3 regions of the Thermostichus sp. OS-CIW-29 genome follow, and region 3 is predicted to be linked to each of the others. Evidence: riboswitches for the same ligand, from Rfam matches in the RefSeq annotation. Region 3 holds a riboswitch; each other region holds the start of a gene.

Region 1 (10,513 bases), on a different contig from region 3:
CCGCTACCAGCCGCTGGGGGTGATTTTGGCGGTGATGCCCTGGAACTTTCCCTTTTGGCAGGTGTTTCGCTGTGCAGCCCCGGCCCTGATGGCGGGCAACACCCTCTTGCTGAAACATGCTTCCAACGTGCCCCAATCGGCTTTGACCCTAGAGCAGATCTTTCGGGAGGGGGGATTTCCGCCAGGGGTCTTTCAAACCCTGCTGATCACAGCAGCCCAGGTGGCAGAGGTGGTGGCGGATGAACGGGTGCGGGGGGCCGCCCTCACCGGGAGCGAAGCCGCCGGCTCCAGCCTGGCCCGTTTGGCCGGTCAATATCTGAAAAAAACAGTGCTGGAACTGGGAGGGAGCGATCCCTTCATCGTGCTGCCCAGCGCCGATCTGGAGGCAGCAGTCGCCACAGCGGTCACGGCCCGTCTGATCAACAACGGCCAGTCCTGCATTGCCGCCAAACGATTTATCCTACACAGGGCTATCGCCGAACCTTTCACGGCTGCCATGACGGAGCGATTTCGCCGGCTCAAGGTAGGGGATCCCTTGGATCCGCAAACGGACGTGGGGCCTCTGGCTACTGCCAGCATTCTGCAAGAGGTGGATGGACAGGTGCAGGCTTTGGTGCAGGCGGGGGCCAAAGTTCACATCGGTGGCTCCCCCTGGGGAGGGAATTTTTACCCGCCCACAATCCTGAGCGACATCCCCCCGGATCATCCGGTGGCCCACCAGGAGGTGTTCGGGCCGGTGGCGCTGTTGTTCACCGTCCCGGATGTGTCGGCAGCCATCGAGCTGGCCAACGGCACGCCCTTTGGCCTGGGTGCCAGCGCCTGGACAACCGATCCAGAGGAACAAGAGCGCCTGCTGGAGGAGCTGGAGGCGGGATCCGTGTTCATCAATGGCATGGTCAAGTCCGACCCGCGCCTTCCCTTCGGCGGCATCAAACGCTCAGGGTATGGACGGGAACTGAGCCGGGAAGGGATCCTGGAATTTGTAAATGTCAAAACCATTTGGGTGAAGTGATGGCGGAGACTCCTCAAAGGGATCCCCAGCCGGCGACGGATCCCGTGATCAAGCTGGATCAGTTCCTCAAGCTGGCGGGGGTTGCTCCCACCGGTGGGCAGGCCAAGCAGCTCATCCAAGCGGGGCAAGTGCGGGTGAATGGCGAGGTGGAAACCCGGCGGGGACGCAAGCTGCGCTCAGGAGATGAGGTGGCCGTGGGAGGTGGAGTTTGGCGAGTGCGCCTGGATAAGACCCCAAAGTCAGATCAGTGAACGGGTCAGTGCAACCGGATCAAAAGAAGCATGGCCAAGGCCCCGATTCCCCCTGCCACCGCAAACTGCCATTCCAGCCCCCACAGCAGGCAGGCAACTCCGGCCAGGATCTGGATCCCACCGGTGATCCAGTAGGGGAGGCGCGGCGGATCCACCAAGCCGTTGAGCCAGTGGCCCAGCCCCATTTGCCACAGCCAAAACACCCCCAGGTATGGGCTCAAAGCTGCCAAAGGGGTACGCCCGACAAAGGGCAGCACCGAGAGGATCATGCCCTGGGCGATCACCAACGTCCACACCAAACCCACAAAGTAGAGGTGGGCCAGTCCGGCTGTTCGAAACTCCGGCAAGCTAGTCTGCCGCACCATGTAGCCCAACCCAATCAGGGAAATCACCAGCCACAGCCAGTTGATGTTGGCCTCTTGGTGAAACTGGGTGGCAGCAAACCCAATCCCCAAAAGGACGGCCCAAACCAGGTACACCCGCCGACAAATGTTCCAGAAGGGAAGAGGGGTTTGCATGGCCTCCACCTAATCGACGACGACAATGCGGCCCACCATGCTGGGGTGGATATCGCAGAAATAGTCCTGGATCCCAGCTACTTCGAACACCACCGCTTTGCTCTCGTTGCGACTTAGCCGTCCCGTCCCTTGAAACTGCGCTCCCTCCACAGGAGTAGCCGTGTGGGGGGTGGAATCCAGGTTGGTGAAGGTCACCTTGCCCCCCCGCTTGAGGGTAACCTCCGAGGGCAGGTATTGAAACCCCCGAATGATTACCTCTGCTGCCGCCGTTGCTTCGACGGGATCCCGCTCCGCAACGGAGCTGGCTTGTCGCCACCGATCCACGGCCAAGATGGCCCCCACATTGAGCAGGGATCCCAGCCCACTGAGCAACAGCAACCGCCGCGTCATTGGCATAGGGCTTTCTCCACACAGGTTAGGAAGCGAAAAAAAGCTGAGGCGTTCAGAAGAAGGCGATTGCGACAGCGGTGTGGAACACCTTGACCTCCAAAGAACCTCCAAAGATCTCCAAACCCCAAGATCCTACAGAGGACGTTGGAAGGCTTTGGAGATCAGCGCCGGTGGGGGTTCTACACCTTGCTGTCGCCGGGGGTTGGCGGCTTTAGCTGGAAGTCATCGCCGGCAGGGGCTTTACACCTTCAGGATCCAGCGCTCCCGAGTCTCGGCGCTGACAAAGGGGGCAGGCACCACCAGAATGCTGGGATCAAGGCTGTGGAACACGGCCCGGATTGCAGTGGCATGGGCAACTTCGTTGGGGCCAATGGTGCTGGCGGCAGCCACCAGGTCTTTGTTGGAAAGCTGGACAAAGGCATCGTTGTAGGCTAGGGCCGCATCGAACTCCAGAGCCAGGGCCAGCTTGGCGATGTTGGCATCGGAGTCGAGATTGCCTTCTTTGTTGTCGATGTAGGTGGAAAGGTCGTAGCTATCCCGGGCCCGAGAGGGTATCCCTCCCAGTTGGCGCACGGCGCCCGCCAGCAGATCCCGGTGCTGTTCGTGATCCTTCAGGTTCTTGGTGGCCACTTCCAACACGATCTTGCCCACCTCAGTATTGCTCAACTTGCCGGCAGCGGTTTTGTAGGCCCAGATCGCCTGCTGTTCCAAGTCAATGGCCGCGTTGAGGATGGCGATGTCGGCAGTGTTGGACTGGGCGGCACCGGGCAGGGTGCGCAATCCAATTGCTCCACCTACGCCCGCCAGCAAACCAGCCAACAACAAGCTGCGGCGGGAAGTTGCAGGGCTGGGATCCCATTCGGCGGCCAATTGAGGCAGAGCGAAGGGAGTCTTTGCAGTCTTCATCTCAAGTCTCCTGTCTCGAAAGATGGCAACCAACCTTCAGGGGCTTGCTCTGGGTCGGGCAATTCCCTCTGGCCTGGTCTGATGGAGATACGCCGTGGATGCCGCCGCGGATGCCTGAGGGAAGAGATTTTCGTGGTCAAATAGCCATGAAATGCCTCCTCGAACTCCCCTCTCCCTCTGGGAGAAGGTCCGGGCTATCTTAAAAGCGTGTCCAACGGCTCCAGTGGGGGCCAGCATTCGGTCGGTAGTGTCGTTATCCATCCATGCGATTCTGGGCGTGAACCTGCACCTTGCTCTGCCGGAGGCCAGCCTACAGAGCTACGCCACCTGGATTGAGGCGCGTATTCGGGAGGGTCAGGGCGCTCAGGTGGTTACCTGCAACCCGGAAATGATCATGCAGGCGCAGCGGGATCTGGCCTTTGCCCAGGTGCTGCAGGCAGCAGAGCTGGTGATCCCCGATGGCATTGGGGTGGTGTGGGCCCTGCGGCGGCAAGGGATCCGCGTCCAGCGGGTGCCGGGGATCGAGCTGGCAGAAACCCTGATCCCGTTGGCGGCAGAACGGGGGTGGCGCTTGGCCCTGGTGGGGGGAAGGCCGGAAGTCAACCGGGCAGCAATTCGATATTGGCAAGCCCAGTGTCCTGCTTTGGCCCTCTGGGGCTACCACGGCTACTTCTCTAGCGAGGAAGAAAAAGAGCTTCTGCAAGCTCTCCAGGAATTTCGACCGCAACTGGTGTGGGTGGGGCTGGGATCCCCGCGGCAGGAGCTGTGGATCCAAAAGTGGCGTCCCCTTTTGCCCCAAGCCATCTGGATGGGGGTGGGGGGCAGCTTGGACATTTGGGCCGGCCAAAAACGGCGAGCGCCCCGTTGGTGGCGTGACCATCACCTGGAATGGTTGTATCGTCTCTATCAGGAACCCTGGCGCTGGCGACGCATGTTAGCTCTGCCCAGCTTTGTCTGGCGAGTGCTGTGGGATCCCTCTTCTCGTTTGCGCCCCTAGTCTGCCGGCGCTCTCTCCCTCCTCTGTCTAGGCGCTTACTATGGTGATCGGTCAGCACATCGGCTATCCTCCTCGCTTACACCGTTGGGCGGGTACGGCTCCGACCCCTCATCCCCCTGCCCCAGCCCATCCAGAGGCCACCCTGGGCTTTTACAGCAGCACCCAATCCGGATCCCTGCAAGCCCCGGCCAGCATGGTGTCCTTGCGGGGCGTGAGCAAAGTCTTTCCCAACGGCAACTTGATTTTTCAGGATGTGAACTTGGAGGTGCGCCGCGGCGAGTTCGTGTTCGTAACGGGGGTCTCCGGAGCAGGCAAGTCCACTCTTTTGCGACTGCTCTACGGGGCGGAACAGGCCACCGAGGGCACGGTCATCGTCGATCAAGTCTGTCTCTTTTCTTCTGAAGGGCGGCGGCGACCCTACCGCATCCCACCGCGTCCGCTGGCCATGTTGCGGCGGCGCTTGGGGGTGGTTTTCCAAGATTATCGCCTTCTGGCCAACCGCACCCTGGCAGAAAATGTGGCCTTCGTGCTGCGCGCCCAAGGGCTGTCCCCCGCAGAAATCCGCCGTCGCATCGGGCCGACCCTAAAGATGGTGGGGCTGACCGAAAAGCGAGATCACTTTCCCCATGAGCTTTCGGGGGGGGAACAGCAGCGCCTTAGCCTGGCCCGGGCCATTGTCAACATGCCGGTGTTGCTGCTGGCGGACGAGCCAACAGGAAACCTAGATCCGGAAAACTCCCTCTTGGTTCTCCAGATTTTGGAGCGGCTCAATTCCTTTGGGGTGACCGTCATCATGACCAGCCATGACCCCTATCTGGTGGAGCGGGCCGGCCACCGGGTGGTGCGCATGGAGGGAGGGCGCCTGTATGATCTGCGCTGAGGGGCTACCGGGATCCCTACTTTGCTCTTCACAAGCTTTTTGAGATCCCGGAGAGCAGCTTTGCCGGTTGCATCAGCAGACCGTAGGCCCTAAGCCAGCCGCATCAGCACAACAGCGGCACCGCCCGCGGCGACTTGTCAAGCCAGCCCGACCAGTTACATCAGCGGGTCGTGGGCCTTACTCGCGCAGACCCTCAGGTTGGGTTTCCAGAAGCTCCTCCCCTAGCTGATGAGCGGCAGCCACCATATTTTTCAGTGCGGGGATCACCTCCTCCCAGCGGCGGGTCTTGAGGCCACAATCGGGATTAACCCAAGTTTGCTCCACAGGCAAGTGGGCCAGTCCTGTGCGCAGCTGCTGCAGGATTTGCTCAACGCTCGGCACCGCAGGGCTGTGGACATCGTAAACGCCGTTGCCCACCTGGTGACGATACCCAGCCTGGGCAATTTGCAGCAGGGTTTTGTTGTTGCTGCGGCTGTTTTCAATGGAAAGCACGTCGGCATCCAGCCGCTCAATGTGCTCGATGATGTCCCCAAACTCTGAGTAGCACATGTGGGTGTGAATCTGGGTTTCCGGCTTGGCCCCGCCGGTAGCTAGGCGAAAGGCATCCACTGCCCAGCTGAGGTATTCTGGCCAGCGTTCTTTTTTCAGAGGTAGCCCCTCCCGCAGTGCCGGCTCATCCACTTGCACCATCACCGCTCCAGCCGCTTCCAGATCTGCCACTTCGGCTCTCAAGGCCAGGGCAATCTGCAAAGCCTGCTCCCGCCGGGGAATATCAACACGGGGAAAGGACCAGTTGAGCATAGTCACTGGCCCCGTGAGCATGCCTTTCACCGGCTTTTGGGTGTGGGACTGGGCTACTTGGAATTCCCGCACTGTCATGGGTTGGGGGCGAACCACGTCGCCGTAGAGAATGGGAGGGCGCACGCAGCGGCTGCCGTAACTCTGCACCCAGCCGTGTTCAGTGAAGGCAAAGCCTTCCAGCTTCTGGGCAAAGTACTCCACCATGTCGGTGCGCTCAAATTCCCCATGCACCAACACATCCAGGCCAATCTCTTCTTGAATGCGGATGCACTTGGCAATCTCAGCGTCAATGGCTGCTTCGTACTCCGCCTGCGAAACCTCCCCTCTTTTGTACTTAGCTCGCCACTGCCGCACCTCTGGAGTTTGGGGGAAGGAGCCAATGGTGGTGGTGGGCAAAGGTGGTAGCTGAACCTGCCGACTTAGGCGCTGCTCGTAGGGCAGGAATCGCTCGAAGTCCTGGAGCTTGAGGTTGGCCAAAGCCTGGCGCACTTGGGGGTTGGGGGGGCTAAACTGCGCAAAGCTCTGCCATTGCTGCTGGATTTCCGCCTGCTGGGCAGCAGTGTCTTCGCCGTTGAGGGCTCGCGCCAGGAGAGCTACTTCGGCCAGCTTCTGTTCGGCAAAGCTGAGGACATTTCTGAGGGGTTCCGGCAACTGGGCTTCCAGAGCAGCGTCGTGGGGCACAAATTGCAACGAAGCGGAAGGCTGCACCCGTAGGTTGGGAGCTACCCCCTGCAGCTCCTGCAGGCTGGCCAAGACAGTCTCAGGCTGAACCTTCCAGACATTCCGAGCGTCCACTACGCCAGCACCTAGGATCTGGTCAGCCGGAAAGCCATAGGTTCTTACCAGATCCAGGGTGTGGCCACGGGTAAAGTCAAGGCTAATGCCGGCCACCGGCAGTTGCACCACCCAGGGGTAAGTCTCCCCCAGGTCATCGAAGTAGGTGACCAAGTGGACGGGGATCCCGGCGGTTGCCAACTGGCGGTAGCTCATTTCCACAGCTTCCCGCAGGCCACTTCCCTGGCTGGTAACCAAAATGGGATCGTGAATCTGGACTTCTGGGATCCCCAGCTGTTTTAACTCCTGGAGGAGATCCCGGTACAGAGGAAGGAGCTTTTCCAAGTCCGCCCGCAGATCCCCAGATCGCTGGCTAAGGCAGAGCAAAGTCACTGGACTGAGGACAACGGGGCTGGTGCGCTCCCCTAGGATCCCTTGGGCCCGCCGAACTCTTTCCAAAAAATCCCCAAAGTTAGGACTGGGATCGGCTTCCGGCTCAATTTCGGGTACCAAGTAGTGGTAGTTGGTGTCAAACCACTTGGTCATTTCCAAAGCCGGCAGGCCCTCCCGCCCCCGCGCCATGGCAAAGTAGCGGTCTAAACCCGACAGATCTCGGAACCGAGAGGGGATCAGCCCCAGCCAGGTGGCCCAGTCCAGTACATGGTCGTAGAGAGTCTGATCCCCTACCGCAATGTGATCAATCCCAGCTTGTAGCTGAGTCTGCCAGGCTTGAGTCTCCAAATCCCAAAAGGTAGCCAGCAGAGCCTCTGACCCTAGGGCACCACTCCAAAAGCCTTCCAAAGCTTTTTTGAGCTCGCGGCGCTTGCCCATGCGGGCATACCCCAATGTCATGGTTTGTGCAGTCATGTTGTGTGCCATCCCAAATACTGAGTTTTCTAATTTTCCTGCGTTCAATTCGCCCTCAACTGGGATCCCGCCCGCCAAGGAAGAAACCGGCTGTTCCTCTCTTGCCTCTGGAACCCCAACAAAACACTGCCTTTTGCGCAAAAAAGATACTCAACGCAGCCAGCGATCGCAGTGGCTACTTGCCAGCCTACCAATTGAAGTCAGGAAGCCTGACATCTCACTCTTTCCTTCGCGTAGGCGGGCTGTAGATCTTGATAGATCTTGGTGCAACAGCACCCAAAATTTACTCTCTCCCGGCCAACTGGCTCAGAGTCTTGCTTGGGTTCTTGGACTTATTTCTACTGCTGAGGAGTACCGAAAGCTTGTGGGAGCAACGCCGGGAAAATGCTCAGGATAACGAAAGCAGAAACGAGCTAAAGCCAAGACAGTTACCATCTGTACCTCGCAGATGTTGTGAAGTTTAGAAAAACCATCGGCGGGCATTCTGACTGACACGGTTTTGGGGGACAAGATCTGGATCGGCAGCGAATGACTCTAGAGATTTGCTGCAGAACTTCTCCTAAACCGGATCACAGCTGCGGGACAGCGGCAGATTCTCACTGCTCTTTCCCCGTTTCCTCTGGCGGCTGATCCCCGTCAGAACCGATAGCTGAGCTACATCGTATCACGGAGTTCAGAGACGGGAGTAGAGTGCTTCAATCATCACCAAGCCAGCAGCCTTTGGAGCTACCAGACCTCACCTTTCACCCAGCGGTCTTGCAGGAAGTCATCGGAATCCTCTAAGCATCCTCCCCCCCTGCATTGCTCTCAAGATAAGGCAGTGATAGCTTAGCTGCCATAAGTCTTGTCCAGGAGGCAAGGGGGTTTGCTCCTTTTTGCTTTGCTGAAAAAGCGACAGATCGGGGTTTCTATGGCATCAAGCTTAAAAGTAACTGTGTGGTCTGTGGGCCTCTTCTTGCTGAGCCAGATGTGGGCTGGATGCGCTCAGAATGCTGCTGAGCGGACAGCTTTCGATCCAAAGCTAGCAGGATCCAGCGATCAAATCGTGCTGGCCATTGGAGGGGAAAGGGAAGAAGGATTTGATCCCACCCTGGGCTGGGGACGTTACGGTTCGCCTTTGTTCCAAAGCACTCTGCTGCGGCGGGACGAGAACCTTGAGATTGTAAACGACCTGGCGACTGGCTACACTGTCAGCCAAGATGGCCTAACCTGGACGGTAACCCTACGAAAGGATGCAGTCTTCTCCGATGGAAAACCTGTCACAGCAGCGGACGTGGCTTACACCTTTAACCAAGCAGCTCGGAGTGGTGGTCTGGTCGACCTAACCGCCCTAAAGGAAGCAGTAGCTATCGACACTCATACGGTGGAGCTGCGGCTGCAAAAACCCCAAAGTACTTTTGTCAACCGCCTCATCACCTTGGGTATCGTGCCTCAACATGCCCACGGGCCTGATTATGCTCGCAAACCCATTGGCTCTGGCCCCTACCGACTGGTGCAGTGGGATGAGGGGCAACAACTGATTGTGGAGGCAAATCCCTTATATTACGGCCAGACTCCTGGCATTCGGCGGCTGGTTTTCCTTTTCCTGGAGGAGGATGCAGCCTTTGCAGCAGCCCGAGCCGGACAGGTACACGTGGTTAGCGTGCCTCAGTCTTTGGCTAAGCAAACTGTTGAGGGCATGAAGCTTCACGCCATTCCCAGTGTGGATAACCGAGGGCTGATGTTCCCCTTTCCCCCTAAAACCGGTGCGACAACCCCAAAGGGATACCCCATCGGCAACGATGTGACTTCTGACTTGGCGATTCGCAAGGCGGTCAACTTCGCCATTGACCGACAGGCGCTGGTGGATGGAGTCCTAGAAGGCTACGGATCCCCTGCCTATGGCCCAGTCAGCGGTTTGCCCTGGGAAGAGCCGACCGCCAAGATTGAGGACAACAATCCAGACCTGGCCCGTCAGATTCTAGCTGAGGGAGGCTGGAGCGATAAAGATGGGGATGGGGTAGTGGAAAAAAACGGGCTGCGGGCTGAGTTCACCGTGCTCTACCCGGCCAACGACAGCATTCGCCAAGCCCTGGCCCTAGCTGTTGCAGAAATGCTGCGGCCTGTGGGCATCCGAGTCAATGTCGAGGGCAAAAGTTGGGATGACATCACTCCGCTCATGCACAGCAACGTGGTGCTGTTTGGCTGGGGCAGCCATGACCCAACTGAGGTGTACAACCTCTACCACAGCAAAGCGGCCCAGGGGGGATTTTTCAATGCCGGCTACTATGCCAACCCGTTTGTGGATCGAATGCTGGATCTGGCTATGGAGGCCCCCTCTGAAGCTGAAGCTATCCCCTTCTGGCGGGCAGCCCAGTGGGATGGAAAGCAAGGCTTTACTGCCAAAGGAGATGCAGCCTGGGCTTGGTTGGTAAACCTGGATCATACCTACTTTGTCCACGAGTGCTTGGATATAGGCCAGCCGCAGGTACAGCCTCATGGCCATGGTTGGCCAATCACAGCCAACATCACCCGTTGGAAATGGACGTGCAACTGAGGTCAGTTCTGCTGTTTCTGGCTTATAAGCTGACTCGGCTGGGGTTGCTGCTGGCGGCTGTGGCAGTCCTGACGTTTGCCCTGCTCAGCTTCTCCCCTGTTGATCCCGTACAAGCCTATGTAGGGGCCGACATGCTGCAGATCAGCCCAGCCCAACGAGACCTGATTGCCCAGCGTTGGGGGCTGGATCAGCCCATGCTGCTTCGCTTTGGGAACTGGCTTGGGCAGATGGTTCAAGGCAACTGGGGCACCTCAATGGTGTTCAATCAGCCAGTGGTGCAGGTCATTCAACAGCGGTTTGAGCTATCGCTGCCCTTACTGGCAATTGCCTGGCTGCTTTCCGGTTTCCTGGGAGTGGGGTTGGGGGTTTTGGCCGCAGCGTTTCAGGGCACTTGGGTTGACCGCGGTATTCGTCTTTACGCCTACACCCTCGCCTCTTCTCCCCCTTTCTGGGTGGCGCTGCTACTCTTGATCGCGTTTTCGGTAGAGCTGGGTCTAACACCTATCTGTTGCGCCGCGCCACCTGGCGCGTTGGCGGAGGAGGTGACTTTTTGGCAGCGCTTACACCACTTGCTCTTGCCT
Region 2 (10,513 bases), on a different contig from region 3:
CTCTGGCTCTCGATCCTCTGCCCGGGCAAAGCTGTCGGCATCTTGAGCGGCGTAGAAATACCCGGCAGGGGCGGTCATCTCCCGCGCCACCCACTCCACCGTCAGCCGCACCGCCCGCTCGATGGCCGGATCTTGGATACCGTGCGCCCACAGATCGGAGAGAAACTCTAGGATCTGCCCGTTGTCGTAGAGCATCTTTTCAAAGTGGGGCACCGTCCAGGTGGGATCCACGGTGTAGCGGTGAAATCCTCCGGCCACATGGTCGAAGATCCCTCCCAGCACCAAGGCCATGCCTCGCTCTTTGGCCCGTTCCAGAGCGCTCTGCGAGCCGGGGATCCCTTCTGGTGGGTCGAAGCGGGCCGAACGCAACACCAACTGGGCGTAGGGCATCATGGGAAATTGCTGCACCGCCCCGACATTGGAGAGCAAAGGCTGGATCTTGGGGATCCCAGAGCGCAGCAGGTCGGCGGGAATGTGGTCTTCCGGCACCAGGTCGCTGAGGGTGGTCAGAGCCGTCAAAATCTGGCCTTTCATCTCCTCTATTTTTTCCTTTTCCTGCCGGTAAAACTGCAGGATGCGCTGCAGCAAGGCCAGAAACCCCGGGCGGCCAAAGCGGGGCTCTACAGGAAAATAGGTGCCGGCGTAAAAGGGCACCAGGTCATCGGGCGTGAGGAAAACATTGAGGGGCCACCCCCCCTGCCCGCTCATGAGCTGCAACGCCTGCATGTAGATGCTGTCGAGATCCGGCCGCTCCTCGCGATCCACCTTGATGGGCAAAAAATGGGCATTCAAAAAGGCGGCAATTTCAGGGTTGGAGAAGGCCTCGCCCTCCATGACCGTACACCAGTGGCAACTGGAATAGCCGATGGATAGGAAAATCGGCCTATCCTCGGCCCGGGCTTTCTCCAGAGCTTCTGGGATCCAAGGCCACCAGTCCACCGGGTTCTCGGCGTGCTTGCGCAAATAAAGGCTGGAACTTGTGGCGAGGCGATTGGCCATGAGTACACCCTCTCACCCTTTTTGCTTTTCAGGCTAGCGCGTCCTCCTCCCAAGGCAGAGCCAACCCACTGTTGTTCAAGATACACTCACCCAGGATCCCTGTCGGTCAAGCCTGCTCCTGCTCGGCAGCCGGGACTAAAAACTCCAGAGGGCGCCCGTGTAAAACCAAGGTGGTGCTGGGATTTTCCACAAAGCCGATTCGCTCGTAAAAGCCACGCTGATGGGTTGTGAACAGGTAGATGCGCTCCACCGACTGCAGGTGGGGATGGCTGATCAGGGTTTCCACCAACTTGCGGCCAATGCCCTGACGTCGGTAATCGTGATCAACCACGATATCCCAGAGGACGGCTCGGTAAACCCCATCGGAAGTGGCGCGGCCAAAGCCAATCAGGCGCTCCCCATCCCAGGCGCTGACCACCGGATGGCTGTGGGCAACGGCCCGCTCCATCTCCTGCCGCTGGCGATTCTGCGCCCAAAAGGCATTGCGGTTCAACAGCAGGAGAAGTTGATCCAGATCCAGCTCGCCCCGCTCCAGAGAGAAGCGAATGTTGCGGTTGTCCACCGGCTGACGAGAGAGGGCAATGACAGGCTCAGGAGAGGGATCGGGCATGAAGAAGACCTTTGCAGCAGTGAGGGTTGGCAAGGAAGGGGGAGTTCAGCAAAACACTTGGGCCTGACAAACTGAGGCTAGCTGGCCGAGGCATTGTCGGCGGTTGGCCCCGCATGCTCTAGGGCATAGGCTTTGAAGCGCTCCAGATCCGCCTGGATGGTGCTCTCCACCACTTTGCCCACAAACAGGCCATCCAAGATTTTGCCGAGGATCCCCGGGATCTTGTAGGCCACCGACAGCTTCACAATGGTACTGCCTTTGCGGTCGTAAAAGCGCAGCGCGCCCCGATTGGGCAGCCCCTCCACCGAACTCCAGCCGATGTGTTGGTGTTTCACCACCGTGTGGGTGCGGGAGATCCAACTGAAGGTGAGGCCGCGGGTATCCAGTGTCCACCGGGATAGCTCCTGATCCAGCAATTCCACCGAGCGGATCCACTTCATCCAACGGGGCATGAGGGTGAGGTTGGCCCACAAATCCCATACCTGCTCAATGGGAACAGGCACCTCCACCTGACAGGTATGCTCTAGCCAATCTGACTCTGACATAGGGCCTCCCACGCAACACCCGGCAGAAACACAAACCATCCAGGGGCTTGGCCACAACGCCTCGGGACGGGATCCCTGCCTTTACAAAATTTTATATCGACTTAAGATAGCATTATCGGCCTGATGAAAGTTTGGGGCTCTGCGCTTTTTGGCAGCCCGATTTCTTTTGCCGGCAAGTTGCGGCTGCCCCCCGTGAGGGCAACGCAGAAGGCAGGTATCATGATTGCCATCTGCAAGCTTCACTTGCAAGGGTTCGATGCATCCACTCGGTTGACTCGACGGGACGACCTCACCATGGTTTCACAATGGAAACAGCATCTGAAGAACTACTTCGTGGCGGGGTTGCTGGTGGTGATCCCTCTGGCAACTACCATTTGGCTGACGGTGGAGGTGGCCACCTGGAGCATTGGCTTTCTGACCAGCATTCCGAAGCAGTTCAATCCCATCCAGGGTTTGCACCCGATCTTGATCAACCTCATCGATCTGGCGGTGGGCCTGTTGACGCCGATTGTGCTCATCCTGTTGATTGGCTTCATGGCCCGCAACATTGTCGGCCAGTGGCTGCTCAATCTCAGCGAACAGTTGCTCCATGCGATTCCGGTGGCGGGGCTGGTGTACAAGACCTTGAAGCAATTGGTCAGTGTTTTGTTTGCCCCCAACAATCAGCGCTTTCGGCGGGTGGTGCTGGTGGAATATCCCCGACCAGGAGCTTGGGCGCTGGCCTTTGTGACGGGCACCATTCAAACTCCCATTCGGCCCGATGGGCCGCAGCGCTCCCTTGGACTGTTTGTGCCCACCACCCCCAATCCAACGACGGGCTGGTACGCCATTGTGCCGGAAGACCAAGTGGTGGAAGTGTTCATGCCGGTGGAAGATGCTTTTAAGATGCTCATTTCCGGCGGCATTGTCACCCCTGAGAGTTTTGAAGCGGGGCTGCAGCGGCGAGAAGGAGCTTTGGCCGTGACCATGCCCAGTTTGCGGGAGCTGGTGGAGCAGGAGCGGGTGGCAGGATCCCCCAGGGCTGACTCGGTGGGCTCTGAGGTAGGTTTTGAGACTGAAGGGATCCCTTAATCCTGCTTTCCTGTCCCTGCAGAAGGGCCGGGCTGCCAGAGCTGGTATTCTTTGGCCTGTTCCAAGCGCACATAAAAAGGCCGCATTTGCCGATCCAATGCCTCCACTTGCTCGGAGGGAAAGGCCTTCCAGTCAGCACGGCTGGCCCAGCGGAGGATGAGGTGGACAAGTTCGGGATCCTCTTGATCCAGCCAAACTTCTTTGCCCAGAAAACCCGGATGCCGGCGCAGGGCGGATCCCCAAACCCGCTCGTCTTGCTCAAGAAAGGCTGCTTGCCCACCGGGAGGAACCCGGAAGCAGAGATGTTCGATGGCGATAGGGCCGGGCGGGCTGGGGCAGGTCGACATAGGAGCAGAGGCGGCAAAGTTAAAGATGGGCCCTCTCAAGACTCCAGGGGGGAAGCAGTCAATCGTTGCAGGGTGGGAATGAAGTCGGGGTAGGAGATGCGGGCACAGTCGGCTCCCCTGAGGAGGGTGGATCCCTGCGCTCCTAGAGCTGCCACCATCAGGCTCATGGCGATGCGGTGATCCTCGTGGCTGTCGACCTCGGCCCCGTGAAGAGGGATCCCTCCCTTGATTTCCAGGCCATCAGGATATTCAGTGACCTGGGCTCCCATGCGGCTCAACTCTTGGGCTATGGCAGCCAGACGGTCGCTTTCTTTGACCCGCAGCTCTGCGGCATCGCGAATCACCGTGATCCCCTCGGCAAAGGCCGCCGCCACCGCCAAAACTGGGATCTCGTCGATCAAGGTGGGGATGAGATCGCCGGCGATGGTGCAGCCGCGCAAGCGGGCCGAACGCACCCGCAGATCTCCCAGGGGCTCGCCGGCCATTTCCCGGCAGTTTTCAATTTGAATATCGGCCCCCATCTCCTGCAACACCTGCAGCGCACCGGTACGGGTGGGGTTGAGGCCCACATCCCTTAGCAGCAATTCGCTCTCGGGCACAATGGAGGCGGCCACCAGCCAAAAGGCTGCCGAGCTGATATCCCCCGGCACCTGAACTCTCTGGCCCACCAGGCGGGATCCCCCCACCACGGCCACGGTTTTTGTTTCCGGATCCACCTGAATGTTGGCCCCGAAGGCCCGCAACATCCGTTCCGAGTGGTCCCGAGAGAGAGCCGGCTCGGTGACTTGGGTGGTGCCTTCCGCCAGCAGACCCGCCAGTAAGAGGCAGGATTTTACCTGCGCTGAAGCCACCGGGGAGCGGTAGTGAATGCCCTTCAGGGATCCCCCTTGTACGGCCAAAGGTGCCAACGTCCCACCGGCCCGTCCCCAAATGCTGGCCCCCATCTGCCGCAGCGGTTCTACCACCCGCCCCATGGGCCGCGAGCGCAGGGAGCGATCGCCGGTGACGGCAAAAAAGCGCCCGGCCTGGCCAGCCAGGATCCCCAGCATCAGGCGCAAGGTGGTGCCGGAGTTGCCGGCATCCAACACGTCCGCCGGTTCTTGTAGCCGGCCCAGGCCAACCCCCCGAATGCGAACACACTCGCTGTTAAGCTCCGAAATATCTGCCCCCAGCGCCCGAAAACAGGCTGCCGTACTGCGGGGATCCTCTCCCAGCAACAGCCCTTGGATGATGGTTTCTCCTTCGGCCAGGGATCCCAGCATCAGGGCGCGGTGGGAAATGGATTTGTCGCCGGGGATGCTCACTTGGCCGCGCAGGCCCTTGGCCGGCGAGAGAGTGAGGATATCGGTAGAAGAAGAGTGAGTCAACACAGCAACTCTGATGGCAGACTGGGCAAAAGCGGCAGCAGTCTCATCATACTCAGAGCGGGACTCGCGCCCCAGAGATTTTGCCGGGGATCCCAAGACAGCCTGTCTTTTGACGGCAACCCCTCTTTTCCCAGAGGATCACCTTAACAACATGGATTCCTCGGTCGGGGCCTGGCCTCGGCCTTTTTTTTTTGCAGATACTGAACTTTGTAGCAGCAGAAATAGAACCCCCGCAGACCGTGCTTGGCAAGGTGTATCAACACGACTCTGTTTTGACCGAGGAGGTGATGGCCTACCTGCAACCCCAGGGGGGCGGTATTTTTTTGGATGTGACGTTGGGAGGGGGTGGGCACAGCTTGGCGCTGCTGCGGGGGGGAGCTGCCCGAGTGGTGGGGTTGGATCGGGATCCGGCGGCTCTACAGGCGGCGCAAGCGCGTTTTGCAGCAGAAGGGATCCCCGGCAGCCGCATCCAACTGTGGCACCTCAATTTTGCCGATTTCGATCTGCAGCAGCACGGCTTTCGGGATGAGCAGGGGCAGGGGATCCCCTTCGATGGCATCGTGGCCGACTTGGGGGTGAGTTCGCCGCAACTGGACTGCCCTGAGCGGGGATTTAGCTTTCGCGGAGAGGGGCCGCTGGACATGCGCATGGATCCCAGTGCCGCTCAGGAAACCGCTGCCGATTGGGTTAATCATCGCCCGGTCGAAGAGTTGATCGAGATTTTCACCCGTTACGGCGAAGAGCGATTTGCCCGCCGCATTGCCCATCACATCGAGCAGGCTCGTCCCCTCGCCACAACTACCCAGTTGGCCCAGGTGGTTTGGCAGGCAGTACCTCCGGCAGCTCGGCGAGGCCGCATTCACCCGGCCACTCGGGTCTTTCAGGCGTTGCGCATTGCCGTGAACCGAGAACTGGAGGCTTTAGAAACCTTGCTGGCCCAAGCCCCCACTTGGTTGAAACCCGGCGGCAGGTTGGCCGTGATCAGCTTCCATAGCCTTGAAGATCGCTTGGTGAAATGGGCCTTCCGCAGGGATCCCCGTTGGCAGGTGCTCACCCCCAGGCCCTTGTCCCCTTCCGAACTGGAACGGCAACGCAATCCACGGGCCCGCTCTGCCAAACTGCGAGTGGCTGCCCGCAGCAGTCAGATGTAGGTTTAGGTTAGTTCTCCCGCTCTCAAGAGATCGGCTACCGTGAAGCGGACAGCTGTCCTGCTGAGGCCGGGAATCGGGAGAAGGGGGTTGCTATTGGGGGATGCGGGGAACTAGGGTGAAGCGGAACCGGCAGTCCTGCACCGTCGGATCCCTTGGTGTGTGTGAGGTTAAGCCCTATGGTTAGCCAGCCTTTGAACGCAGGTCTTGATCGTCCCAAAAGCCCTCGTCGCCACAGACAGCCTTCTGCTCTGAGCCGACCCCTCTCCGGTACAGTTCAAGCCAGCCGCACCCAGCCTTTGGATTTGAAGTTGAAATCAGCCCATCCTCGCAGCCAACATTCGGCTTGGGCAGAACACCTAGCTTGGTGGAAGCAGATCTCCACAGGGATGGCTATCCTCTCTGGGGTTTCAGTGTTAAGCCTTTACAGTTGGACTGTGCATACCCAAAGCCGGTGGAGCCAGCGTTACCAGGTGTGGCAGCAGATGCAGCGCAACGAACGACAGTTTCTGCTGACTCAAGAATCCATTGCCAATTCTCTGCGGGAAATCGCCGACCGCTCCGAAATGGTGCCGCTGGTACCGGATCGGATGATCGAGGTGCCAATTGCCTCTCCCAGCCATGTTGAACCGGATCCAGCCCACCAGACGACAGCCCCGCCTGAAATCGAAAAAGCCCCTCTTTTCTACCCGGTTGGGTACTAATTCATACGGATCCCGCCCATGACGGCTAGGCCAGCGTCCCCATCTTGCTTTCCCAAAAGCTGTGGGTCTTGTGAAGTCTCAGCGTATCTCTGTTCTCTAAAAGGCTAAGGGATCCCTGGGCCTCAGGATCTGGAATAGTAGTGGGCTACTCTTTAACCGCTTACAAAGCAAAGAAGAAGTCTGGCCCAGGTTTTCTAAGTTGGTGGGATGTGGCCCATCCAAAGCCCTGGGATTGCCGTTGGGATCCTGTTCACCCCTGGGGATGACATCCCCCCTGGCAGGATAGGAACTCCAGAGCAGGGGATGTATGATGCCTAGCACGGCTTTTTCGGAGCAATCGCAGAGAAAGCTGTACCGACAGGTTGTCCTGGGGATCAGCCAGGGCATGTAAAGGGGAAAGTCCGGTGCAAATCCGGCGCTGTGCCGCAACTGTGATGGGCTTAGGCTAGACCTATGCCCTCAGTCAGGATGCCCGCCTGCGGTTTTGGCTCGCATTTCTTCCGCGTCGCACGGAATCAGGAGCTTCAAGAAAGAAAATGAATCCCATTCTAGGTCTCAGCCTGGCGCTGGGGGGTCTTGCTTTGGGGATCCCAGCGTGGGCGCAGCCGGCGGCCTCTTCACCTTCAGCTCAAGAGGTTTTGGAAACCGGTGTTAGCGCCGAGATTTTAAATCAACCCGTCACCACACCTTTTCGCCGTCCTGGTTTGCTGCGGGATTCTTCCCGCCCGGTTTACGTCATTACCCGCCAGCAAATTCGAGAGCAAGGGGCAAGAACGGTTCAGGAGGCCCTGCGCTACCTGCCCGGGATCCTCAGCGACGGCACGGCGGGAACCCAGTTGGGAGCCCTTAGCTCCCAGTTTATGCGGGGAGGACGAACGGCCCAGGTGTTGGTGCTCTTGGATGGCCGCCCCATTAACGACCTGGGCTTTTTTGGCGGGTTTGATTTGTCCCAGATCACTACAGATGTGGTCGAGCGTATTGAGATCTCTCCAGGTGGGGGCTCCACTTTGTACGGATCCGACGCGGTTGGCGGGGTCATGAACATCGTAACCCTGGAGCCAAAGCCGGGATCCGAGACCGTGCTGGAAGCGGCTATCGGCAGCTACGGCCTCAACGAGCAAGGGATCCAAAACCGCGGCCAAGCGCAGGATCTGGGCTGGGTGGTCAGCTATCGCCGTCTGCAGAGCAACAACGACTTTCCTTTTGAAATTAGGCGTTTGGGCAAAGCCGGCAGGCGGGAAAACTCGGCGGTGGAGTACCACAACCTACAAGCCAAGCTCACCTGGCAATTGGCAGAAGGCCAAGTCCTAACCGGAAATGCCCTTTATCTCAACAAAGCGTTTCAGGTGCCTGGCAGCACCGAGTTTCCCTCCCCCGATGCAGTGCAAAACACCAACGACCTGCTGTTAGATCTCAGTTGGCTGTGGGATCAAGAGAGGGGATCCCTGCAAGCCAGGGTATTTTTTGACGACCTCAACTATCGCTTCAGCGCCCCACAAAGCCAGGGATCCCGGGATGAGATCCTGCGAACGGGGTGGGGATCCCAACTGCAATACACCTGGAAGGCTGCTGAAAACCTGGAGCTTACTCTAGGAGCGGATTACCGATCCATTTCAGCTCGCAACACCACCTTCTCCTTTGCCAGGGGATCCACCAACGTCAACTATGACAATACTGTGAATCAGGGGGCATTCTTCGCCCGCCTGGATTACAGGCCACAGCCCAACTTTTATCTCAACTTAGGTGTTCGCCAAGATTCGAGCAATCTGGTCAACGGTTCGGCCACCTCTCCTGCCGCAGGGATCCGCTGGGTTTTGGCAGAAGGCACCACCCTGAGGGCCAATTATGCCGGCAGCTTTCGCACCCCCTTGATCTCAAACCTGTTCTTTCGGCTGCGCGGCTTTTTTGAAGTCGACGGCAACCCCAATTTGCGACCGGAGCGGGGAGAGAGTTTTGACATTGGCCTGGATCAGGCTTTGGGAGATTTTGGCCTACTGCGCTTGACCTTTGCCCATAACCGCATCCGCGATGGCATTACCTTTGTCAGCACTGGCCCGCGCAGGGGAACCTACGAAAACATTGAGCTCGTGGAATACACGGGCTTGGAAGCAGCCCTGGATTTGCGATTGGGGGAAAACTGGACTCTTTTTGCCAACTACACCCTGAACGATCCCATCATCCGCTCGGCGCTGGATCCCAAAGCGGTTGGCAAACAGCTAGCCTTCGTGGGAGCAGACAGCTTCAACCTGGGCCTGAGCTACCGCGATGCAGAGGATCGGTATGCCTCAGTTTTCCTGCATCACATTGGCACTTTCTTTACCAACAACGCCAATACCCAATCTCTGCCCGGCTACACCAACCTGGCTCTGCGGGGAGGGATCCCAGTAGCAGAAAATCTCGCTCTAGAAGTGGGGGTTGATAACCTGCTGGATGAGCAATATGAGGTTTTCCCCGGCTACCCCGGAGTGGGTCGCACCGTTCGGCTTAATTTAAGGGGCCAATTTTAGAGCGACTTGAGGCTGACTTTTAGCTGTCTAACTCACTGCTGAATCCTTGGCCAAGACATTGAGATCGTCTTTGCCTCTTCTCACACCCTTTGCTTGGACAGAAACCTATGACTATATCAAGGAGCACCATGTCTCGATCAACTTCCCAGTTGCCCATCCAAGCTGGCAGCGCTGCCCAGCAACCCAGCAGCCATTGTCTTTGGGTTTGTGTCACTTGCGGATCTCGGTGGGTTAACGGCCAAAAAGAAGGGATTAGCAAGGGAGAAATGCTGCTGTCTGCCCTGCAATCTCAAACCCTCAATCCTCAACTGACCCTGAAGCCGGTTGCCTGTATGAGCGGCTGCAGCCATGCTTGTGTCGTTGCGTTGGCAGCACCTCAAAAGATGACCTATGTTTTTGGAGATCTCGATCCAAAAGATGTGGATCTCATTCTGCAGACAGCAGAGCTCTACCTCACCAAGCCAGATGGGATCCTACCCTGGGCCGAGCGCCCTCTCAAAAAAGGGGTGATTGCTCGTATTCCACCACTGCACTGAGGAGCTTTCTCATGGCCACTTTTACCCCCTGGATAACCCCCCTCCATCAAGCTTGGCAGGAAGTTTCTCTGACGGGTTGGACAACCCTTTATGAAGGGATCCCTGCCCATATTGACTGCTTGGGGCCGTTGCTCTACGAGCTGTTTCAAGAGCACTGGGCCGAGATCCAGGTGGGCCATGTGGCGGAAGGCGGGGTGCTGGAGCTGGCTTTCAAGAAACCTCCAGCTTTGTGCGTGCTCTACGATGGCTATCTAACCGTTGCCACCGAAACTTGGCACCTGCATTTGTGCCTGGAGGAGCACCAAGGCGGCCCCCATCGCAAGACCCCACCCGAGCTGCGCCGCAAAAGATTGGTTAGCCGTGCTGCTCTCTACCGGCGCCTCAATCCCCAAGGTCAGCCCCGCATGTGGGGGATCCAATTCTGGAATGGAGCAGAAGAGCCTTTGCTGCAGATTTTTCTGCCCAGCCCCTTTTTGGGGCCAGAGGAAGACTACCTGCCGGAAGGCAAAGCAGATTACCAAAAGCTTTCTCTTTACGAGCGCATCCGCGCCATCTATGTGCAGGGGAAAGAGCGGATCCCCTATGAGGATAACCCTCTTAAACGTCCCTACCTTGCCGTTTGTCGTTCCAGCCGTTGTTATCCTTCCCGCAACTACCAACCGGTTGTGGAAGCTCTGGA
Region 3 (10,513 bases):
ACTGCTCACAGACGGCTTGCACCCCCTCCACTGAGCCGCTGATCACCACCTGATCCGGGCTGTTGTCGTTGGCAAGAGTGACGTCGGGGATCATCTGGCACAGGTGCTCCAGCTTGTCGCGGTCAAACCCCATCACTGCCGCCATGCTGCCCGGGGGATCCCCTGCGGCTTCCATCAGTTGGCCCCGCAGCGCCACCAGCCGTAGGCCGGTTTCGAAATCAAACACGCCGGCAGCGTAGAGGGCGCTGTATTCGCCCAGACTGTGGCCGGCAGTGCAGGCAGGAGCCTGTCCCTGGGCGTAGAGATAGTCCGTCAACAGGGCCGATACGGTGAACAAAGCCGGTTGTGTGTAGCCGGTCTGGTGGATCTGGTCTTCCGACAGAGCTAAGGGATCCCATCCCAACATCTCACGGGCCAAAGCCAACTTCTGGCCTGCTCCCTGCCAGTTCCGCAAGTCCCTTCCCATGCCCACCGCTTGGGATCCCTGGCCGGGATAGATCCAGGCAACGGTCATCAATTCATTTCCCCCAACGAAACACAATCGCCCCCCAGGTAAGGCCGGCGCCAAAGCCCGCCATCACCCCCAGATCGCCGGCGCCAAAGCGTCCCTGCTCGATCCAAGTGGCCAAGGCAATCGGCACCGAAGCGCCCGAGGTGTTGCCGTAATGCTCTAAGACGCTGGCCACCCGCTGCGGATCCAGCTGCAGGCGCTTGGCTACCGCATCGAGAATGCGCTGGTTGGCCTGATGAATAAAATATCCCTGCACCGCCTCCGCCGGGATCCCGGCCCGAAAGAGAGCCTTCTCGATGATCTCCGGCACCGCCTGGACGGCAAACTTGTACACCTCGCGGCCATTCATGGTGATGGGGCAGCAGCGATACTGCCCCACCTGCAGGGATCCCACCAGGGGCTTGGCCTCTGTAGCCATGGACAAGCTGAGTAGCTCGCTGCCACTGCCATCGCTGCGCAGCTCAATGCTGAGGATCCCGCCGGTTTCCCCCGCCTCTAGAACCACCGCCCCGGCCCCATCTCCAAACAAGACACAGGTGGTGCGATCTGCCCAGTCCACCGTACGGGAGAGCACATCCGCCGCCACCACCAAGGCCCGCCGATACAGCCCGGTTTGCAAAAACTGCGCTGCCGTGGCCACTGCAAAGACAAAGCCCGTGCAGGCTGCCGTCAGATCAAAAGCCACCGCCCGCGTTGCTCCCAGAGCTGCCTGCACCTGAGGGGCCGAGCCAAACCGATCGACACCGGTGGAAGTGGCCAGCAGGATCAAATCCAGGTCTTGAGGCAAGATCCCGGCCTGAGCCAAAGCGGCCTTGGCTGCCTGGACCGCCAAATCCACCAAGCTCAGCTCAGGGGGCAGAATGCGCCGCTGACGAATGCCGGTGCGGGGCCAGATCCATTCGTCGGAAGTTTCGACGATCTGGCCGAGATCGTCGTTGCTCAGGCAGGGATCCGGCAGGGCAGCCCCTGCCCCCACCAGCCGCACGGTCGGGAGGCTATGGCTGGGCATCTTCCACGGGTTCGGGACAGCGGGAGGAAGTCCTTTCCAGGGATCCCAACGGCAACACTTCCGGGCCAGAGCCAGAGTAGACCTGAAGGGGCCGGGTGCGCCGCCTGGGGTTGGATTCAGGTTCGCGAGGGTCAACCATTTCCGCCTGCAGCCGCTGTAGGATTTTCTGTTCTGCCGCCTCTTTGGCCAGGCGAATGGCGTGGTAGACCATCGGCGCCTTGGAGCTGCCGTGGGTAATCACGCAGATGCCGTTGACGCCGAGCAGCAAAGCACCGCCATACTCCACGTAGTCCATGCGCCGCTTTACCTGCTTGAGGTTGGGCCGGAGCAGCCAGCAGCCCAACTTGCCGCGCCAGCCGCGGGGCAGCTCCTCCCGCAGCACCTGGGTGATCACCTGGCCAACACTTTCGGCAAACTTGAGGAGGGCATTGCCCACAAAGCCGTCACACACCACCACATCAAACTCCCCGGTCAGCACATCCCGCCCCTCGGCATTGCCGGCGAAATGGATCCCTGGCAACTGGGCCAGACGCTGGTGGGTGGCCAGAGCCAAATCGTTTCCCTTGTTGGGCTCCTCGCCGATGTTGAGCAGGCCCACCCGCGGACGCTCGACCCCCAGTACACACTGGCAGTAGAGGGATCCCATACGGGCAAACTGCTCCAAAAAGCGGGGCCGGCAATCCACATTGGCCCCCACATCCAGCAGCAGCACCGGCTTGCCTTTCAAAGTGGGCAAAAGAGCGCCAATGGCCGGGCGATCGATCCCTGCCAGCCGGCCCAAATTCAGGTAGGCCGCAGCCATCGCTGCTCCGGTATTCCCGGCGGCCACCACGGCATCCGCTTGGTTGGAGCGCACCTGTTGCATCGAGATGTTGATGGAGGCTTTGGGCTTTTTGCGCACCATCAGCGGCTCTTCCGCCATGCCCACATCGTCCTCGGCAGGCACGATGGTGATCCCAGCAGGCAAGGGCTGAGGCAAAAAGGGCTTGAGGGAATCTGGACGACCGACTAGTGCAATCCCGACCCGGAGCTGCCGATGGGCCAGCAGGGCGCCCTTGATGATCTCTTCGGGAGCGTAGTCACCCCCCATCGCATCGACCGCAATTCGCACAAGCTGACCTCACACTGGAATATCCTTGGCAACTGCAAGCAAGAAGCGGGGCAAAACGCACTAACCTCTGCAGTCCCCTCGCCCGAGAATTGGGAGCCCCAGTGGCTGCAGGGTGCTAGCGAATTTTACCAGATTTGTTTTCCTCAATTAAGGCCGCAGTTCCGCTTGCGCCGGTTCTCCCCACCCCCCACAGGAAACGTGAACTCCCTCACGCCTGCGCGAGGGTAGCCAAGAGAGAGTGTACCTGTTGGACGTGGTCGCGTGCGGTGGAGTTTCTGGCTTGGTGTTGGCTCAGCTCCGTCTCCAACTGCGCCAATTCTCCCGCCAACGCTGCCCACCGATCCCGCTCTGGATAGAGGGTGGCCTGCAGGTGATTGAGGCGACCCCAGGTTTCTGCCATGGCCTGGGCGCGCGCCCGCAGGGATCCCTCCTCTTGCTCCAGGTGTTGCCACTGCTGATCCAATTCCTGCCGTTGGCGGGCGAGCTGCTCCTGCTGAGAAGGCAAGGACGATTCCAGTTGTTGAATGAGGGTTTGCAGACGACCTTTTTCTTGGAGAAGATCCTGCTTCTGGCTGCCGATCTGTTCCAGGAGCGGCCCAATATCGACCTGAACCGGGGCAGCAGCTTGATTTTGCAGCTGTCTAAGGCGGGCTTCCTGGCGGGTCAACTCTTCATACTCTCGCTGCAGGTTTTTTTCCTGAGGCAGCAGGGCTTCTTCCAAAGCACTGCAGGCAGACTGGGCATAGTCGATATCCATCTCGATGTCAAACCGCTCCTCTGGAGAGGCGCTGGCCAGCCGCTCTTGCAGCTCCCGCAGGGTTTGCCGGTTTTGCTCCAGTTCGGCCCGCTGCTGGCTGACCTGGGCCGCCCGCTGCTCGTAATCTCGGCGCAGTTGGCTGACCAAAGCCGCCAGCTCCTCGACCGAGATCGCCGGCTCCCCAGCCCTGCCGTTGCTGCTGCCATCGACGATAAAGTCGTACTCCTGCACCAGACGAGAGGCTTTCTGGTATAGGCTCTCTTGAGATTGCAGCTGCTGGAGAATCCTCTGCAGGTGCTCTTGATGGGCTCGCAGGGATCCCTGCCGAGTTTGCCATTCTGCTTGGCTTTGCTCCAGGGATTGTCGGGATCCCCACCAAGCGGTGTGGCGTTCTTGCCAAGCGCGGTAGTCTCGATCCAGCTCGTCTTGCCGGGCCTGGGCCTGCTGACGTTCTGCTTCCAGTTGGGCAATCTGTTGATTCAAGTGCTCCTGCTGCTGCTGAATGTGGCTTTTCAAGCTTTGCAGAAGCGCCAAGGGATCTCCAGCCGGATGCAGACTCTCCTGGAGCTGTTGCATCAAAGCCTGTAGCTGCGCTGCTTCTGCCTCCCCCAAGCGGCTGGAGCGAGCTTCTTGCAACTGGGCTTCCAACTCTTGCCGCTGCCGATTCAGAGCTTCCCGCTGCTCTCCGATCAGGCGCTGTTGTTCAGCCAAGTAAGCTTGCTGGGCTGCCAGTTCCTCTTTGAGGCTGTCCAGAAGTTTGCGATCTTCCTCTACACTCTTGTATTGCTCATACAGCCGCTGCACCTCTTCTTCCTGGGCTGCTAGCTCCATCTCGCGGCGGGTAAGCTCATGCGCCTGAAAGGTGAGGGACTGTTTCCAAACCTCGATCTCCTCCTCCTGGCTGCGGGCTCTGAGCTGAAGTTGGCTGAAGTTTTGCAGATAGGTCACCAGTTGGCGAGCGGCTTCGCTGATGCGGGCGACCTGACGGCCGCCGGAGATTTCCGCCAGCACCAATGACCCATCCTTGAAGCGCCCAGCCTCCTGGGCAATGCGGCCTTCCAAAGTAATGGATTCTTCGTTCACGGCCACCCAGGTATTGTCCTGCTGCTGCTTGGCCAGCAATTGCAGAGACGACTTAGCAAATCCAATCGGCTTGGATAGCTCTGCTAGGTACAGCACGCCTGAACTCCTCTAAAACAGCATGGACAGCACCAGCCTTGACCCCACCGAGCCACTGCCCCTGGCCGGGGAAAAATGGACGGCCGCCAGAACATGGCTCGCCGAGGCGCATAAAGACTACACCACCTTTCTAGACTCAACCATAGGGTAAAAAAAACGCCTTCGCCAGATGAGTTTTGGGGATGTCCGGGGTAGCTATTCAAACCGGTGGCGGAGCACTAAGGTAGTCTAGGGTGTGGTGTAGGGTTCTGCTCAGGGTTTGTATGGAGCTGCAAGGTGAGCCGCTTTCTATTCGTCGGCGTTCTCCTGCCCCGCCGGTGGTCGTAGCCTCTCAGGTGTACCAGACAACAGCGCCGGAAGCCAAACCGCGCCACATTTTGGAAGCGATCGTCTGGCATAAAGAGCAGGAGGTGGAGCGGCAACGGGAGCAGCTTCCCCTCAAGGAATTGCAACGGCAACTGGATCAAGCCCCGCCGGTGCGGGATTTTGTGGCGGCCCTCACCCAGTCGCCTCACCCTATCTCTGTGATTGCCGAGGTCAAAAAAGCCTCTCCCAGCCGCGGCGTTCTCCGGGATCCCTTTGACCCGGTGGCCATTGCCCAGAGCTATGAGGCCGGTGGGGCCAGTTGCCTCTCGGTGCTCACAGATGAGCGGTTCTTTCAGGGCAGCGGCGAGTATCTGCGCCGGATCCGTCAGGCAGTAGGGATCCCCATCCTCTGCAAGGAGTTCATCCTCTACCCCTACCAAATCCTCTGGGCCCGCAGCCTGGGGGCAGATGCGGTGCTCTTGATTGCCGCCATTCTCTCCGATGCGGATTTGGGCTACTTTCTCAAGCTGATTCGGCAATTGGGCATGGCGGCTCTGCTGGAGGTGCACACCTCCCAAGAGTTGCAGCGGGTGTTGCGTTTGCCCCAACTGCAAGACTCCAGGGGGCAGGTGCTCATTGGCATCAACAATCGCGATCTGAGAACCTTTGCGGTGGACTTAAACACAACGCGCAACCTGTTGGCCGCCCACTCGGAGCTCCTTGGCGATCTGCCTGTGGTCAGCGAGTCCGGCATCCATACCCCCGCCGATCTGCAGCAGTTGCGGGCCTGGGGGGTGCGCTCTGTGCTGGTGGGGGAAGCGCTGGTGACCCAGCCGGATCCCGGCCAAGCTGTGCGCCACCTGTTGTCATCTCAGTGAATGAAAACCATTTATCAATGGATCTCTGCGAGAACAATTGATCTCTAAGGATTGCTTGGATCGATGAAACGTATTCCTGTGCCGGCTCATATCCACTACGAATTTCTGCTGCGGGTGTTGGAGCGGCAAACCTTTCCGGCAGTAGAGGAACAGGATTTTGGCAACCGAGGCCGCACGCAAGAGCTGATCAACTCCCTGCGCAAAGCCCTCACCCAACAGGTGCAACTGGAGGAAGAGTGGCGACAGCGGGGCTATCAGGTGGACTACCGCTGGAATATGGACGAGCCTCAGCCTCCCTCTTGACCTTCCAGCCCACTGTAAGGTTTAGCATCCTTTCAGTGGCATTGGGGGGGTTTTCCAAGATGCAGGTTGTTTTGACGGTGCCCAAGCTGGCCTGTGGGGCCTGTATAGACACCATTGCGCAAGCGGTGCGGCAACTGGATCCCCAGGCGCAGGTGGAAGGGGATCCCAAAACCAAACAGGTGCGGATTACTTCTGGGCGGTCTGTGGGCGATTTGCGGCAGGCCCTCACCCAGGTGGGATATCCCCCGGCCTAGTCAAGGCTGGGTCGAGAACGGTCGGGCGTCTGTTTTGAATTCCTGTACAGATGGCTGCCTTCGCCCTGCCCAGGGTGGAGAGTAGCTGTCGTTTCATCAACAAGGTGTTGCCATGTCTGCCCATAAAGGGTCATCGGCTGCACTATCGGCCTCTGCGCCTTCTCCTGAGGGCACTTGGCAGTTGGCCCTGCAAGGGATGAGCTGTGCCTCCTGCGCCCGCAGCATCGAACAGGCCCTCACTCAGGTGCAGGGAGTATCCTCCGGATCCGTGAATTTTGCCAGTGAGCAGGCCACCGTCAAAGGGGATCCCCGGCTGGTGGATCCGCAGGCGTTGATTCGGGCGGTGGAGCGGGTGGGGTATCGGGCGCGCCTCATCCAAGAGGATTGGCAACTGGACGATCCGACAGACCCAGAGCGGATCGCCCAACGGGCCGCAGAACGGGAATTGAAGCTGAAGGTGGCGATGGGGGTGGGCATCAGCACGGTGCTGGTGATCGGATCCCTGCCGATGATGCTGGGAATGGAAATCCCGGGCTTTCCCATGTGGCTGCACAATCCTGGGTTGCAGTTGCTGCTGACGGCTCCGGTGCAGTTTTGGGTGGGCAGGCATTTTTACCGGGGAGCCTGGGCTGCTTGGCAACGGCGTTCAGCGGATATGAACACGCTGGTGGCCTTGGGGACGAGCGCGGCTTTTTTCTATTCTGTTTTCCCAACGGTTTTCCCCGACTATTTTCACCGGCAAGGACTGCACCCGGATGTCTATTATGAGGTGTCGGCGGTGGTCACCACCCTGATTCTGGTGGGCAAGTGGATGGAGCAACGGGCTAAGGGGCAAACCTCCGAAGCCATTCGCAAGCTGATCGGGCTGCAACCGAAAACGGCAAGGGTAATTCGCCATGGGGTGGAGCAGGATATTCCGATTCGGGAAGTGCAGGTGGGGGATCGGATCCGAGTGCGCCCCGGAGAGAAGGTGCCGGTGGATGGGGTCATTCTAGAGGGATCCTCCAGCCTCGACGAGTCCATGGTGACCGGCGAGAGCCTGCCTGTACTCAAGTCGGCGGGGGATGAGGTGATTGGGGCAACGCTGAATCGGACGGGCAGCTTTGTGATGGAAGCGCGGCGGGTGGGCAAAGACACAGTTCTGGCCCAGATCGTGCGCCTGGTGCAGGAAGCCCAGGGATCCAAAGCTCCGATTCAACAGTTGGCGGATCGGGTCACCTCCTGGTTTGTGCCGGCGGTGATTGGGGTGGCAGTTCTAACTTTTGTGCTCTGGTGGGTGCTGGCCGATAACCCGACACTGGCCTTGGTGAACACGATTGGGGTGCTGATCATCGCCTGCCCTTGTGCGCTGGGGTTGGCAACCCCCACTTCGATCCTGGTGGCCACGGGACGAGGGGCAGAATTGGGGATCCTGGTGAAAAGTGCCGACAGCCTGGAATTGGCCCACCACTTGCGCACGGTGGTCTTGGACAAAACTGGCACCCTGACTGAAGGTCGTCCCACTGTCACCGATATTTGGGCCCACGGCTCCTCTCCCCTGACGGTGTTGCGCCTGGCAGCGGCAGTGGAGCGGCACTCGGAACACCCTTTGGCCCAGGCGGTGGTGCAGAAAGCCGAAGCCGAAAAAATTGTGATCCCTCCTGCCTGGCACTTTCAGGCAAGGGTAGGCAGTGGGGCAGAAGCTTGGGTGGAAGATCAGTGGATTCGCATCGGTCGGCTGAGCTGGCTACAGGAGATGGGGATCCCCTGGGATCCCTCTTGGTCAGAGCGGGTTCAGAATTGGGAAAGCCAGGGCAAAACGGTGATCGGCGTAGCCCAATCCCAGAGCCTGGTGGGGCTGTTGGCCATTGCCGATCCGCTCAAACCCACCTCTCCTGAGGCAGTGCAACAGCTGCAACAGATGGGTCTAGAGGTGATCCTGCTAACCGGGGATAACCCCACCACGGCCCAAGCGGTTGCTCGGCAAGCAGGCATTCAGCGGGTAATTGCCCAAGTCCGTCCGGATCAGAAGGCAGCTTACATACGCAGCCTAAGACAACCGCGACGGCGGGTGGCGATGGTGGGAGATGGCATTAACGATGCTCCGGCTCTGGCAGAAGCCGATGTGGGGATCGCCATTGGTACAGGTACGGATGTGGCGATGGCCGCCAGCGATATTACCCTCATGTCGGGGGATCTGCGGGGAGTCGCCACAGCCATTCAACTCAGCCGGGCCACCCTCAACAACATCCGCCAGAACCTCTTCTTCGCCTTTATCTACAATACGCTGGGGATCCCGATTGCCGCTGGGGCGCTCTATCCCTTTACAGGCTGGTTGCTCAACCCTATGCTGGCGGGGGCAGCCATGGCCCTGAGTTCCGTTTCGGTGGTCGCCAATGCCCTGCGCCTGCGACACTTTCAGCCCCCCAGACCAGCGGGCCGGCGTTAGGCCCTCTCCCAGGGGCAAGGGGGATTAGCGCGGCAACAGTTTTGCTGCCCTTTGAGCATGAGTCTGCCGTACCGCTCATGCCTCAGGGCTATCTTCTGGCAGACAAGGACATCCCCCCCAGGGGGCTTGGTGAACGACAAGCGGCAAGCTAACCTAAAAGGCTCAGGCAGACTGGGGAAAGCGCGGTGCAAGTCCGCCACTGTGACGCAACTGTGATGGGATCCCTCCCTCAGCCAGAACACCCACCTGCCGTTGTCCTGTACCCCTTGCGATTCACAAGGAACGGAGTTTTTTGTGTTGAATACCCTCAGTGTTTCCCCTCCGCTTGCGGTTGGGCAGTCTCCTGTTGTCCCCCTGCCCCTGTTGCTCATCGGCCACGGATCCCGCGACCCTGAAGGGCGGCAAGCCTTTCTGGAGTTGGCCCAAGTCTACCAATCCCTCACTCCCCATCGACCGGTGATCCCTTGTTTTCTGGAGCTGACGGAGCCGAGTATCGCCCAAGGGATCCAGCAGTGTATTGCCCAAGGGTGGCAAGAGATTGTGGTCCTGCCGCTGCTGTTGTTTGGGGCCCGCCACAACAAGTTCGATGTGACGATGGAATTGGATCGCCTGCAGGCCCTCTATCCCCAGTTGCGCATTCATTACGGTGGGCCGCTGGGGATCCGCATCGAGATCCTGCAACTGCTGCGAGACCGATTGGCTGCTCTGATAGCTGCCCAACCGCGGCGGATCCCAGAGGCAGAAACCGTGCTCCTATTTGTGGGTCGCGGCTCCAGCGATCCTGAGGCCAATGCCGAAGCCTGTAAACTGGCTCGGCTGCTTTGGGAAGGATCCGGGTTTGCCGCTGTGGAGACCTGCTTTATCGGCATTACCCATCCCCGCCTGCCTGTGGGGTTGGAGCGGGCCTCGTCCTGGCAGCCGCGTCGGGTGATCGTGCTGCCCTACTTTCTGTTTACGGGGGTGTTGGTGAAAAAAATCGAGGCGGCAGTGGAGAAACAGCGACAACGACAGCCGGAAATCGACTGGCTGATGCTGCCGGAATTGGGCCTTGTGGATACGGTGCTGCACAGCCTGCAGCAACTGGAGCAGGAAGCCCTGCAGGGCCAAACCCCGATGAACTGCCACCTGTGCAAGTTTCGCCTGGCCGTGAGCGCAGAGGTTGGAGCTGGATCCAGCCATCACCACCCTCACGAGCATCATCACCACCATCACGGGCACGGATCCCATCACCACCCTCATTCTCACCATCACCCTCAGCACGGCCACACCCACGCAGCGGCTGGGGATCCCTGGGCCCAATTAGAGGGCTACCACCAACGGGCATGGCAGGTGCCCTAAGAGGGAAACAGAGGCTGCTGGCGGGATAAACTGAGTGCAGACAGGCCATTTTTGAACCTGGTTTTCCCGCTCTAGCGGTTGTGATGACGAAAAAACGATGATGCTCTCCCGCTCCTCTTGGGTTTCAGGTGCCGCTGCCGCGGGGAGCGGGATCTTTGTTTTCGCCCTGGTGGTGGGGCTGCTGGATCAGATCCTGCCCACCCTGCCCAAGGTTTCCCTCTCCCTGGCCGGGATCCCTGGGATCCTGGCTGCCGCTGGGGCCTCCTATGGGGCCTGGCGGGTGGTTCAGATGGGTCTGCAATCGGCTTCCTGGAGCGACTTTCGAGAATCGCTGGTGGCGACCCTATCTCCCTTTGATCCTGCCGACCACGGCGGCGAGCCACGACAACCTAAGGGGGATCCTCGCCCTTGGCAGGTGGCTCAGGAGATCCGGCAAACC

The links. A riboswitch is a leader RNA that binds a small molecule or an ion and turns the genes downstream of it on or off. The one in region 3 is predicted to bind cobalamin.
Region 1: linked by a shared signal. The riboswitch ahead of metE (5-methyltetrahydropteroyltriglutamate--homocysteine S-methyltransferase) and the one ahead of ACVWZJ_RS07810 (sirohydrochlorin chelatase) in region 3 are both predicted to bind cobalamin.
Region 2: linked by a shared signal. The riboswitch ahead of ACVWZJ_RS06200 (TonB-dependent receptor plug domain-containing protein) and the one ahead of ACVWZJ_RS07810 (sirohydrochlorin chelatase) in region 3 are both predicted to bind cobalamin.

The regions. Positions count from the first base shown of each region.
Region 1 is NZ_JBSSAB010000003.1:108,285-118,797, reverse strand. Features, by position in the region: gene ACVWZJ_RS02220 (NAD-dependent succinate-semialdehyde dehydrogenase) at 1-1,012, shown strand, start outside; gene ACVWZJ_RS02215 (RNA-binding S4 domain-containing protein) at 1,012-1,263, shown strand; gene ACVWZJ_RS02210 (hypothetical protein) at 1,269-1,781, opposite strand; gene ACVWZJ_RS02205 (cupredoxin domain-containing protein) at 1,791-2,177, opposite strand; gene ACVWZJ_RS02200 (DUF4439 domain-containing protein) at 2,412-3,077, opposite strand; gene ACVWZJ_RS02195 (WecB/TagA/CpsF family glycosyltransferase) at 3,325-4,074, shown strand; gene ACVWZJ_RS02190 (cell division ATP-binding protein FtsE) at 4,268-4,954, shown strand; gene metE (5-methyltetrahydropteroyltriglutamate--homocysteine S-methyltransferase) at 5,132-7,396, opposite strand; cobalamin riboswitch at 7,854-8,058, opposite strand; gene ACVWZJ_RS02180 (ABC transporter substrate-binding protein) at 8,307-9,932, shown strand; gene ACVWZJ_RS02175 (ABC transporter permease) at 9,917-10,513, shown strand, end outside.
Region 2 is NZ_JBSSAB010000012.1:23,610-34,122, forward strand. Features, by position in the region: gene ACVWZJ_RS06160 (thioredoxin domain-containing protein) at 1-999, opposite strand, end outside; gene ACVWZJ_RS06165 (GNAT family N-acetyltransferase) at 1,106-1,609, opposite strand; gene ACVWZJ_RS06170 (SRPBCC family protein) at 1,687-2,154, opposite strand; gene ACVWZJ_RS06175 (DUF502 domain-containing protein) at 2,449-3,225, shown strand; gene ACVWZJ_RS06180 (TIGR03792 family protein) at 3,222-3,572, opposite strand; gene aroA (3-phosphoshikimate 1-carboxyvinyltransferase) at 3,608-4,942, opposite strand; gene rsmH (16S rRNA (cytosine(1402)-N(4))-methyltransferase RsmH) at 5,161-6,090, shown strand; gene ACVWZJ_RS06195 (hypothetical protein) at 6,477-6,791, shown strand; cobalamin riboswitch at 7,134-7,285, shown strand; gene ACVWZJ_RS06200 (TonB-dependent receptor plug domain-containing protein) at 7,328-9,298, shown strand; gene ACVWZJ_RS06205 (DUF1636 domain-containing protein) at 9,427-9,834, shown strand; gene ACVWZJ_RS06210 ((2Fe-2S) ferredoxin domain-containing protein) at 9,846-10,513, shown strand, end outside.
Region 3 is NZ_JBSSAB010000017.1:42,168-52,680, forward strand. Features, by position in the region: gene fabD (ACP S-malonyltransferase) at 1-514, opposite strand, end outside; gene ACVWZJ_RS07775 (beta-ketoacyl-ACP synthase III) at 519-1,520, opposite strand; gene plsX (phosphate acyltransferase PlsX) at 1,507-2,631, opposite strand; gene hmpF (pilus motility taxis protein HmpF) at 2,840-4,567, opposite strand; gene trpC (indole-3-glycerol phosphate synthase TrpC) at 4,831-5,751, shown strand; gene ACVWZJ_RS07795 (DUF5340 domain-containing protein) at 5,815-6,054, shown strand; gene ACVWZJ_RS07800 (copper chaperone) at 6,114-6,308, shown strand; gene ACVWZJ_RS07805 (heavy metal translocating P-type ATPase) at 6,421-8,736, shown strand; cobalamin riboswitch at 8,865-9,000, shown strand; gene ACVWZJ_RS07810 (sirohydrochlorin chelatase) at 9,031-10,074, shown strand; gene ACVWZJ_RS07815 (hypothetical protein) at 10,172-10,513, shown strand, end outside.